3 regions of the Paenibacillus sp. FSL R5-0519 genome follow, and region 1 is predicted to be linked to each of the others. Evidence: predicted binding sites of a transcription regulator. Region 1 holds the regulator's gene; each other region holds the start of a gene.
The links. Region 1 encodes Rex, which represses fermentation and respiration genes when NADH is low (regulators of the CRP and FNR family bind a similar motif). Its sites were predicted from a motif close to TTGTGAAATATTTCACAA; they were not measured.

Region 1 (3,288 bases):
CACAACTGAAGGATTTGTTCTTTGATAAAAAGAAAAGTGTTGTGCTTACATCGGCTACGCTCTCTGTAGATAAGTCATTCCAGTTCATGATTGAGCAGCTTGGCTTACAGGAAGCCTCTGAGAATAATCGGCTGTTAACGTCGATGCTGCCATCACCTTTTAATTATCGCGATCAGGCACTTCTAGTGATTCCGCGTGATTTCCCGAGTGTGAAAGGCAGTGTGGGTGATGCGCACTTTGTCAATATGCTGGTGCAATCACTCGCAGAGACCGCAATTGCCACTCGTGGCCGCATGATGGTTCTGTTTACTTCATACAAGATGCTGCGCCAGGTCTATGATCCGCTGAAAGAGGCACTGTCAGGTAACGACATTTCGTTGTTGGGCCAAGGTGTGGACAGTGGAAGCCGCTCCAAGTTGACTCGCAGGTTCCAGGAGGCCAAAGCCACGGTACTTCTGGGCACCAGCAGCTTCTGGGAGGGTGTAGATATCCCGGGAGAAGCACTGACCTGTCTCGCTATTGTGCGTTTGCCTTTCCAGCCGCCAAATCATCCGTTGGTTGAAGCCAAGAGTGAATTGCTCCAGGAGCAAAAGAAAAATCCATTCATGAAACTGTCTGTGCCGCAAGCGGTCATTCGTTTCAAGCAAGGATTTGGCCGATTGGTGCGAACAGCGAAGGACAGAGGTATTGTCATTGTTTATGATACACGTGTGATCGAAGCGTACTATGGCAAATTCTTTTTATATTCATTACCTGGTCCTAAAATGGAGCATATGCTCACGGAGCAGATGGTTCCACGAATTACCGAGTGGTTAGAAAAACCTTTTAATGAACAAGAATAATGGTTAATTTTGTTCGTATATCATTGCATGACACTATCGTTTGGCGTTAAACTTTATTAGATATTTCCGTATCCGATTAAAGCAGTTGCACGTAAGAACTTATAACCTAAATTACAAGGAGCATTCTGTATAAAATGTCACGCGTCTATCTTTGAGTTTATACAGAATGCTCATCTTTTCATCTATTATTTTATCGTGGCATTGGTAAGGGGGAGCAAGAATGAAATCGGATAAAATTTCGGAAGCGGTGGTACGACGTCTGCCTGTATACTTGCGCTATTTGAACGAGTTGCATCAGCGTGAGGTGGCTACTGTTTCTTCTCAAGAGCTTGGACAAAGGCTGGATCTGAATCCGGCCCAAATTCGAAAAGATCTGGCTTACTTCGGTGATTTTGGTCGAAAAGGGATCGGGTATGATGTATCCTATTTGATCGAGAAAATTCGTCACATTCTCAAAATTGATCAGCAAATTAATGTAGCTCTGGTAGGTGCGGGTAACCTGGGACAGGCCCTGTCCAACTACAACGCTTATCTGAAAGACAACATGAAGATTGTTGCTGTATTCGATGCATATGGACCGAAGATTGGTAGTCAAATCAACAGCTTGACGGTAAAACCAATGAATGAATTGACGGAAGCGGTTAAGACGGATAACATCCGCATCGGTATTATTACAGTTCCGGATACGGAAGCTCAAAATGTAGCCGATCAACTTATTGAATCGGGAATCGAAGCGATTCTTAATTTTGCACCAACCATTCTAAAAACACCGCCACATATCCGCATTCACCATGCTGACTTTACAACGGATCTGCTTAGTTTGGCCTATTACTTGGAGACTGGAAAGGACGACGAGGAAGATGACAACAAATAGATGGGTAATTCACAACGGCAAATTTGCCGTTAATGAAGGCACTACATGGAACGTGGTTCATGGATACATGGTTGTCGAGAATGACAAGATTGTGCATATTGGTGAGACATTGCCGGATGGAGACGAAAATTGTACCAAAGTGGATGGAAAAGGATTGTTCTTCCTGCCGGGTCTGATCAATACGCATGGTCATGCAGCGATGTCGTTGCTCAGAGGACACGGGGACGATCTTGCATTACAAGTATGGTTGCAGGAAAAAATGTGGCCGATGGAAGCAAAAATGACTTCTCAAGACGTATATTGGGGAACTTCGCTATCCGTGCTTGAAATGTTGAAAGGCGGAACTACAGCTTTCCTGGACATGTATGATCATATGGATCAGGTTGCCAAAGTTGTGGAACAATCCGGCGTTAGAGCAGCACTGGCACGTGGTGTAATCGGGCTGTGCTCGGAAGAAGAGCAATTGCGGAAGCTGGAGGAGTCGGCAGCGTTTGCGCGTGAGTGGAATGGACAGGCAGATGGTCGCATCACAACCGTAATCTCTCCACACGCACCATATACATGCCCTCCTGACTACATAGAGAAGCTTGTACAGGTCGCAAATGATCTTAACCTTCCTCTGCATACACATATGTCGGAAACGCTTCGTGAAGTGGAGCAGAACGTTACAGACTATGGACTGCGTCCTGTGGCACATCTGGAGAAACTGGGCTTTTTTTCCCGTCCATCCCTGGTTGCACATGCGGTGCATCTCAATGACGAAGAGATTGAAATTTTGGCCCGCCATGATGTGGCTGTATCCCATAACCCGGGAAGTAACCTGAAACTCGCTTCCGGCGTTGCGCGGGTGCCTGCGTTACTGAAAGCGGGAGTTACCGTGTCACTCGGAACCGACGGACCGGCAAGCAACAACAACCTGGATATGTTTGAAGAAATGAGACTGGCTGCATTGATCCACAAAGGTGTGTCTGGTGATCCGACTGCCGTGCCAGCGGGCGAAGCATTACTACTCGGAACTTCATATGGTGCTAAATCCATCTTCCTGAACAATACCGGAGCGCTTCAGGCAGGCATGAAGGCTGATTTCATCGCCCTGGACATTGAACAGGCACACTTCTACCCACATACAGACCTGATCTCACATACGATTTATTCAGCCTCTGCCAAAGATGTGGAGCATGTATGGGTAGATGGGAAACAAGTGGTTAAACATGGCGAATGTCTGACGCTGGATGAAGAACGCATTTTGCGTGAGTCTCAATTGGCATTTGATGGTTTGCTTGCTCGTTAATTGCATTGCGGAGCATCATAGGGAAAGGAAGTTCGACTTTTGAAGAAAAAAAAGAAGTGGATATGGATTTCGCTGCTTGCACTGGTTCTGATTCTGATTGGACTTCAGCGTTATTATGTGTATGTCACACAGGATCAGCGCAAGGAAGAAGCGCTCGCCATAAAGGCAGCACAGGAGCAACTGGGCATTACATCTTATGATGAATTGCGTAAGTACATCTGGGGAGATAAAGAAGGCTCTGACAACATCTACTGGACCCTGATCGGCAAAAACAAGGATAA
Region 2 (3,288 bases), 2.1 Mb from region 1:
GATTGCTTCATCCCAACTGATTCGTTCGAACTTGCCTTCACCCTTTGCGCCAACACGTCTCATCGGATATTGTAGACGCTCGGGGTGATACACCCGCTCCGTCATATTTCTAACTTTATTACAAATGGCACCCTTGGTTATCGGATGGTCCGGATTGCCTGCCACCTTCACAATTTTACCGTTCTCTTTATGTAGTAACAGACCACAAGTGTCTGGACAATCGAGCGGGCATACCGCTGCAAATACCCCATTCTCCTGATCGATCATCGTATGGCTCCCCCTCTTCAAAAGCTATCCCTATATCATATCTTCTTCGAGGTTATCACGTAAAGAGAACAGTATTTTTTGCTTCATATTCACCGCTATAGCGGATTCAAAATATTTTTAAAAAAATGTTATGCCAATTGATTCAACTTCAGAATTCAGGGGTAAATTAAAAACAAGGCATTAGGCTAGTGTTTCCCCACTTCCTCCTCATGCCATATCATGGACCACTCCCGAAATTCGCCATGAACAGGTTTCGTTCCCCCGAACCTTTTCATGGCGAATTTATTTTGCGTTAAAATCGAACAAAGACACCACAAAAAAGACTCCGACCTGCTCCATCACAGCATCTTTGCCATGAAACGGAGCAAGATCAGAATCTTCTTCACTTCTAAGTGATATGAAGCACGAGTATCGGTCGTGCATTGTAATGTTATTCCGCTACGCCTGCTTGCTCAACATCACTCTAGCCTCCGTCTCCACAGGTTCAATTGACGTCGCTACCTCTGGTTTCACTTTAGGCTCAGCTTGGCGCAGGTACACCACCCAATAGGCTGCAGCTACAAACAGAGCACCTCCAGTCAGATTTCCAAGCCATACCGGAATGAAATTCATCACATATTGTCCCCACGAATAATGCCCTTCGAAGATTGCCGCCGGAATGAGGAACATATTGGCCACAACGTGCTGGAATCCAATAGCCACAAACGCCATCGTTGGAAACCAAATGCCCAGTACCTTGCCACTCATCGTATCCGAAGCATAAGATAGCCACACGGCCAACGCGACCAGCCAGTTACAGCCGATACCGGAGATAAAAGCCTGCAGGAATCCGTCATGCAACTTGTGACCAGCCATATCCACCACTTTAGCCAGATATACACCCTCTCCAGTCAGACCAAGCACATGTCCAAACGCGTACGCGACAAACAAAGCTCCAACAAAGTTACCAATCGTCACTAATGTTAGATTTTTCACCATGCTGCCTAACGACAGTTTACGTGCAATCGTCGCGAGTGGAACTGCCATCATATTACCTGTCAGCAGCTCTCCACCACCTATGAGTACCAAGATTAATCCTACCGGGAACACTGCTGCTCCAATCAGATTGACCAGACTCCCCCACTCTGCCGGCGCAGATGCAATCACCCGGATATCCAGCAGAAAACCCAGCGCAATAAAAGCCCCTGCCAGGAAACTAAGCACCAATACAGAAGACACCGGATATTGAGCCTTCTTCATGCCTGTTTGCGCCGTATATTGTGCAACCTCAAGAGGTGTTTTTGCTGCCATATCATTCATCCTCTCCTTCATTGTTCATGAACAAATTCATTTCATGGGTTTTGTTGATAAGTTCATTGTAACGTGAAGATATCGGCAGGTTTGTTACTTTTATCACAAAGTATGGAGGTGAACTCTTCATGGTTGAATTTTTGATATAAAATAAGAGATTTAAATGGAGAAATATTTATTTTTTGTACATTTATGTTACAATTACTATGTATGTCCAATACAGATAAGGAGATCTACTATATATGAAAAAGTATTTTTATTATCAATTTTGTCCTTATTACTAGCCGTATCCGTATCTGCCGCCTCTGCTTCATCCGATCAAAAAACCGACCCTCTTTTTGAGAATGCTTTGGGTGGGAAGACTGAAGACTGTGTCCACTAATTTAAATGTCGCAGGAGGATTTAGTCACGTCAAAGTCTATATTAACAACTCTGGGCAACATACAATTAGAGCAGTAATGGTACATAATGATTCAAGAGAAGAATACATTAGTAAATATATAGCTCCCGGTGATACTCTGGATTGGAGGAGCTTCACAGATACTCCACAAGGAGTTAAGAGCGGCAAATACACGATAACTTATCGTGCTAGTGGAAACAACATGAGTGGAGAAGCTTGGGGGATATCTGCTAAAAATAATAATGAGCTACAGGCCGCATCCGTATCTGCCGCAGCTGCTTCATTCGATCTAAAGACGGATGGTATTCCAAACATTGCTCAACCGGCAACTTCGGTTCCATACAATACTTCTCCAATTTTAATACGGGGTTAGCTGGTCAAGCTATTAAAACCGATTTTTATGTTCGGGGTGGCTATAGCCATATGAATATCTTGGTCAACAATACTGAAAAATCAACAATGACCGCCACCATGAAACACTCTTCTGGCAAAGTATATATTGAAGATTCCATTCCTGCCGGTGGCACTTTGGATTGGGGAAGCTATAACGATTACCCCCAGGGCGTTAGAGGCGGAAATTTTGAGGTCTCCTATCGTGCTGGGGGAGACAACATAAGCGGACAAGTTTGGGGAACATCTGCTGAGAACAATAATAAGCTATAAAATGTGTACTCAAAATATCAAACTGCAACTTCATTCACATCAAAAAGCTGGAGATTGATCGTCAGTTTTTGAGATAAATGATCTATAACTTTCACCTACTTGAAACTGATGCCGTTTCTTTAACCTCTCAACACTCTCCACTCTGCTGATGCAGACGTAATATCCAAAATATTCAGCCTAAAGATGTAGTAATTATCCTTTTCTCCAATAAGTAATGTAAATAATATTTTTTATTGAATATAAAGGAATTATATTGGTAATATATTGATTTTTTTATATATTTATAGTATAATAGTGTATTTACATTATACATAAGGAGATGTACCCTAAATGAAAAAAGCTCTTTTATTATCCATCTTATCCTTGTCACTGGCCGCATCCGTATCTGCCGTCTCTGCTTCATTCGATCAAAAAACGGACAGAATTCCAAACGTTAATCAACCCGTAACTCCGATTACTGTAGAAGAACCTGACCAAATCATTACGCCAATGGCAATAGACCCGCTTTTTAATACGGTTTTGGGTGGTACTAATGCCCTCTCGAAATTTAATGTTCAGGCAGGCTATGGACATGTTAAAATCTTTGTCAAGAACACAGGAACAAAAACAATCACAGTAACAATGAAACACATCTCTTCTGACAAATATTATATTGAAGATTCCGTTCC
Region 3 (3,288 bases), 2.3 Mb from region 1:
TCACTTCGACCATTCAGGACCGCTTGGGTGAATGCCTCTTGTAATGATTGGATGGCCCGAGAATCTTCAAGCAAGTACTCATAGGCTGCTAGTAAAAAGGATATGGTCTCATGCGCCCCTGCTTTGGCTCGAAGCTGGCGATAGAAATCAGCACGTACACTGCATTGAAGCAAGGTAACGCTATCCGGAGTGCCTGACAGGATCTGCCGCAGCGCATGAAGGAAGAACAGTTCGTAGTCCCGGAGAGGGACTTCGAGATTATCCTTTTGCACCGTACCCACTTGTGAAGGATCTTCGCCTCCCAGCCAGATGGCGCGTACGCCTTGGAATAACAGCTTCATATATCGTGTTTCGGAGGATGTACCTACCAGATCAGCGATACCCACCAGTTTGGAAATACTGCTCTCCCACAGGGGAGAAGAGGCTTCGTCTCCGACAGGCTCAGGGAGCAGGACAATACATAGCTCTGGTTCCAGCGAAGCTGCAGCCATGAGCCAGTAGGGATGAGTAACCACTGCCATGGTGCGGGGTTCCATCAATAGCTGCTTGGCTTCAGGTAAGGAGATTACAGTGATCACTGCAGGTACATCCTCTGTTTGCGTCAGACTGCTGACATAGTAGACCTCGCCCTCAATCGACAGCAGTGCAGCAATATCGGGATAGGGAAAGGATGACCAGCCTCCTTTGCGAGGGAAGAGAACGTAACGGACAGGGGGCTGTTCTGCGACAGCTGCACGGGCCTTATCCGAACTGGCTTCGGAGTCTTCACTTGGTAACGGCGCAGGTTTTTCCATGAATCTTTCACCTCACCTTGACTGTAATAAGGAGCGTCCTTCACTATGCATGTGCTTCATGCTTCCACTTCATATGTAAAGCCCTCACGGCACTTCGCATGATATGCCTGAGACTAACATATGGGCATTCCGTCCCAAACATGAGTATCTTCCATGAATAGATGAAGTAGGCAAGCCATGATAGAGCTTCCCTAAGCACCAATCCTCTAATTTCGGCTTCACTACACCTTCTTGATATTGTAAAAAAGATATTTGAATTCGCATTACAATAGGCTGATTTTTATCTTTTGTGTGACCAGGATCACTTTTTTTTGCTCTAAACACGGAGATTGTGATAATTCTCACATGTATAAAATAGGGAATCTGGCACAATACGTTCATCAACGTATTTGGCGGACAGACAGCGAAGGTGCAGCTTCAATGCCAAATACGCATACTGCGAAGTGAACAGAAAGAAGGGGTAACAGTATGGATCCGATTATGTTATCGCGTATCCAATATGCGCTTACAACGATTTTCCATTTCTTTTTTGTCCCGCTATCCATCGGTCTTGTACTGTTGGTTGCGATCATGGAGACGTTGTACGTTGTTAAGGGGAAGGAAATCTACAAAACGATGGCCAAGTTCTGGGGCAAGCTGTTCCTGATTAACTTTGCCGTCGGGGTTGTCACAGGTATTCTGCAAGAATTCCAGTTCGGCATGAACTGGTCCGAGTACTCCCGGTTTGTGGGGGACGTGTTTGGTGCACCACTGGCTGTTGAAGCGTTACTCGCGTTTTTCATGGAGTCTACATTTATTGGGTTGTGGATATTCGGATGGGATCGTTTGTCCAAAAAAGTGCATCTGGCCTGCATCTGGCTGGTGTTTGTCGGCACATTCCTGTCCGCGTTGTGGATTCTGGCAGCCAATTCATTTATGCAGCATCCTGTCGGGTTTGAGATCAACAACGGCCGAGCCGAGATGAATGATTTCCTGGCACTGATCACAAATGGTCAGCTTCTCGTTGAGTTCCCGCATACGATTTTTGGGGCATTGATGACAGGTGCCTTCGTTGTCACCGGGATCAGTGCTTACAAATTGATGAAGAAGCAGGATGTGGAGATCTTCCGCAAATCGTTTAATATTGCGATCATCATTGGACTCGTTTCTTCATTGGGTGTAGCTTTCTCCGGGCATTTCCAGGCGCAATATCTGGTGGAGACACAGCCGATGAAGATGGCAGCCAGTGAAGGCACATGGACGACGACAGAAGATCCGGCACCATGGACGGTTGTTGCTTTTATCGATCCAGACAAACAGGAGAATACCGGTGAGATCAAAATCCCTGGATTGCTCAGTTACCTGTCCTACAGCAAGTTCTCCGGCAGTGTCACAGGCATGAAGGAGCTTCAAGCCGAGTATGAGCAGACGTATGGACCGGGGAATTACATCCCGCCGGTACGAACAACGTTCTGGAGTTTCCGCATTATGATCGCAGCGGGTGGTCTGATGATTGTCCTGGCGTTATACGGAACGTTCCTGGCCATGCGCAAGAAGCTGGAGATTGCAGGACAGTGGTTCATGCGTCTGATGGTATTTGCTATTTCTCTGCCATTTATCGCTAATACATCTGGTTGGATCATGACCGAGGTTGGCAGGCAGCCGTGGACGGTGTTTGGCTATATGACGACCGAAGCCGGTGTCTCACCGAACGTATCCGCAGGAATGATTTTGTTCTCAACCATCGCTTTTACCGCCGCGTATACGGTTCTCGGAATCGTGATGGTATACCTGTTCGTACGTGAGATCAAGGCAGGACCATATGCGGTCGAGAAGCCAGAAGATCACGATGAATCGGCCGATCCGTTCGGCGTGGATGGAGGTTATTCCGTTGTCACTAAGTGAGTTGTGGTTTTTGCTGATTGCCGTATTGTTTGTGGGATTCTTCTTTTTGGAAGGTTTTGATTTTGGTGTGGGGATGTCCACAGGTATTATCGCCAAAACGGACCGTGAACGCCGGACCCTGATCAATTCGATTGGTCCCTTCTGGGATGGTAACGAAGTATGGCTGATTACAGCAGGGGGTGCCATGTTTGCTGCCTTCCCGCACTGGTATGCCACGATGTTCAGTGGTTTCTACCTGCCGCTTGTGGTCGTATTACTCGCCTTGATTGGTCGCGGGGTTGCCTTCGAATTCCGCAGTAAAATGAAACAGCAGCGCTGGCGCAAAACATGGGATATCATCATTGTGGTATCCAGCGCGCTCCTGCCTTTCCTGTTCGGCGTAGTCTTTGCCACGTTCATGAAGGGTTTGCCCATTGATGGGGAGATGCAGTTGCGCGCAGGATTCTTGGATATCGTTAATCCGTACACTGTAATTGGTGGCTTGAGCGTAACGCTGCTGTGTCTGGTTCATGGATTGCTGTTTGCCTCACTACGAACAGTCGGGGAACTCAGAGAGCGTGCCTTGAATACAGCGCAAAAATTGATGTTGCCGCTGGCCGCGCTGCTTGCC

Region 2: the regulator Rex is predicted to act here: its motif matches at 1,648-1,665, upstream of MKY73_RS00985 (formate/nitrite transporter family protein).
Region 3: the regulator Rex is predicted to act here: its motif matches at 1,124-1,141, upstream of MKY73_RS00335 (cytochrome ubiquinol oxidase subunit I).

Annotation. Positions count from the first base shown of each region.
Region 1 covers NZ_CP150234.1:2,360,669-2,363,956, forward strand. The annotation lists gene dinG (ATP-dependent DNA helicase DinG) at 1-842, shown strand, start outside; gene MKY73_RS10855 (redox-sensing transcriptional repressor Rex) at 1,063-1,716, shown strand; gene MKY73_RS10860 (amidohydrolase) at 1,703-3,007, shown strand; gene MKY73_RS10865 (DUF5590 domain-containing protein) at 3,047-3,288, shown strand, end outside.
Region 2 covers NZ_CP150234.1:226,861-230,148, reverse strand. The annotation lists gene MKY73_RS00990 (molybdopterin oxidoreductase family protein) at 1-267, opposite strand, end outside; gene MKY73_RS00985 (formate/nitrite transporter family protein) at 706-1,557, opposite strand; gene MKY73_RS00980 (hypothetical protein) at 1,929-2,330, shown strand; gene MKY73_RS00975 (hypothetical protein) at 2,381-2,620, shown strand; gene MKY73_RS00970 (hypothetical protein) at 2,951-3,288, shown strand, end outside.
Region 3 covers NZ_CP150234.1:71,889-75,176, forward strand. The annotation lists gene MKY73_RS00330 (hypothetical protein) at 1-794, opposite strand, end outside; gene MKY73_RS00335 (cytochrome ubiquinol oxidase subunit I) at 1,263-2,678, shown strand; gene cydB (cytochrome d ubiquinol oxidase subunit II) at 2,650-3,288, shown strand, end outside.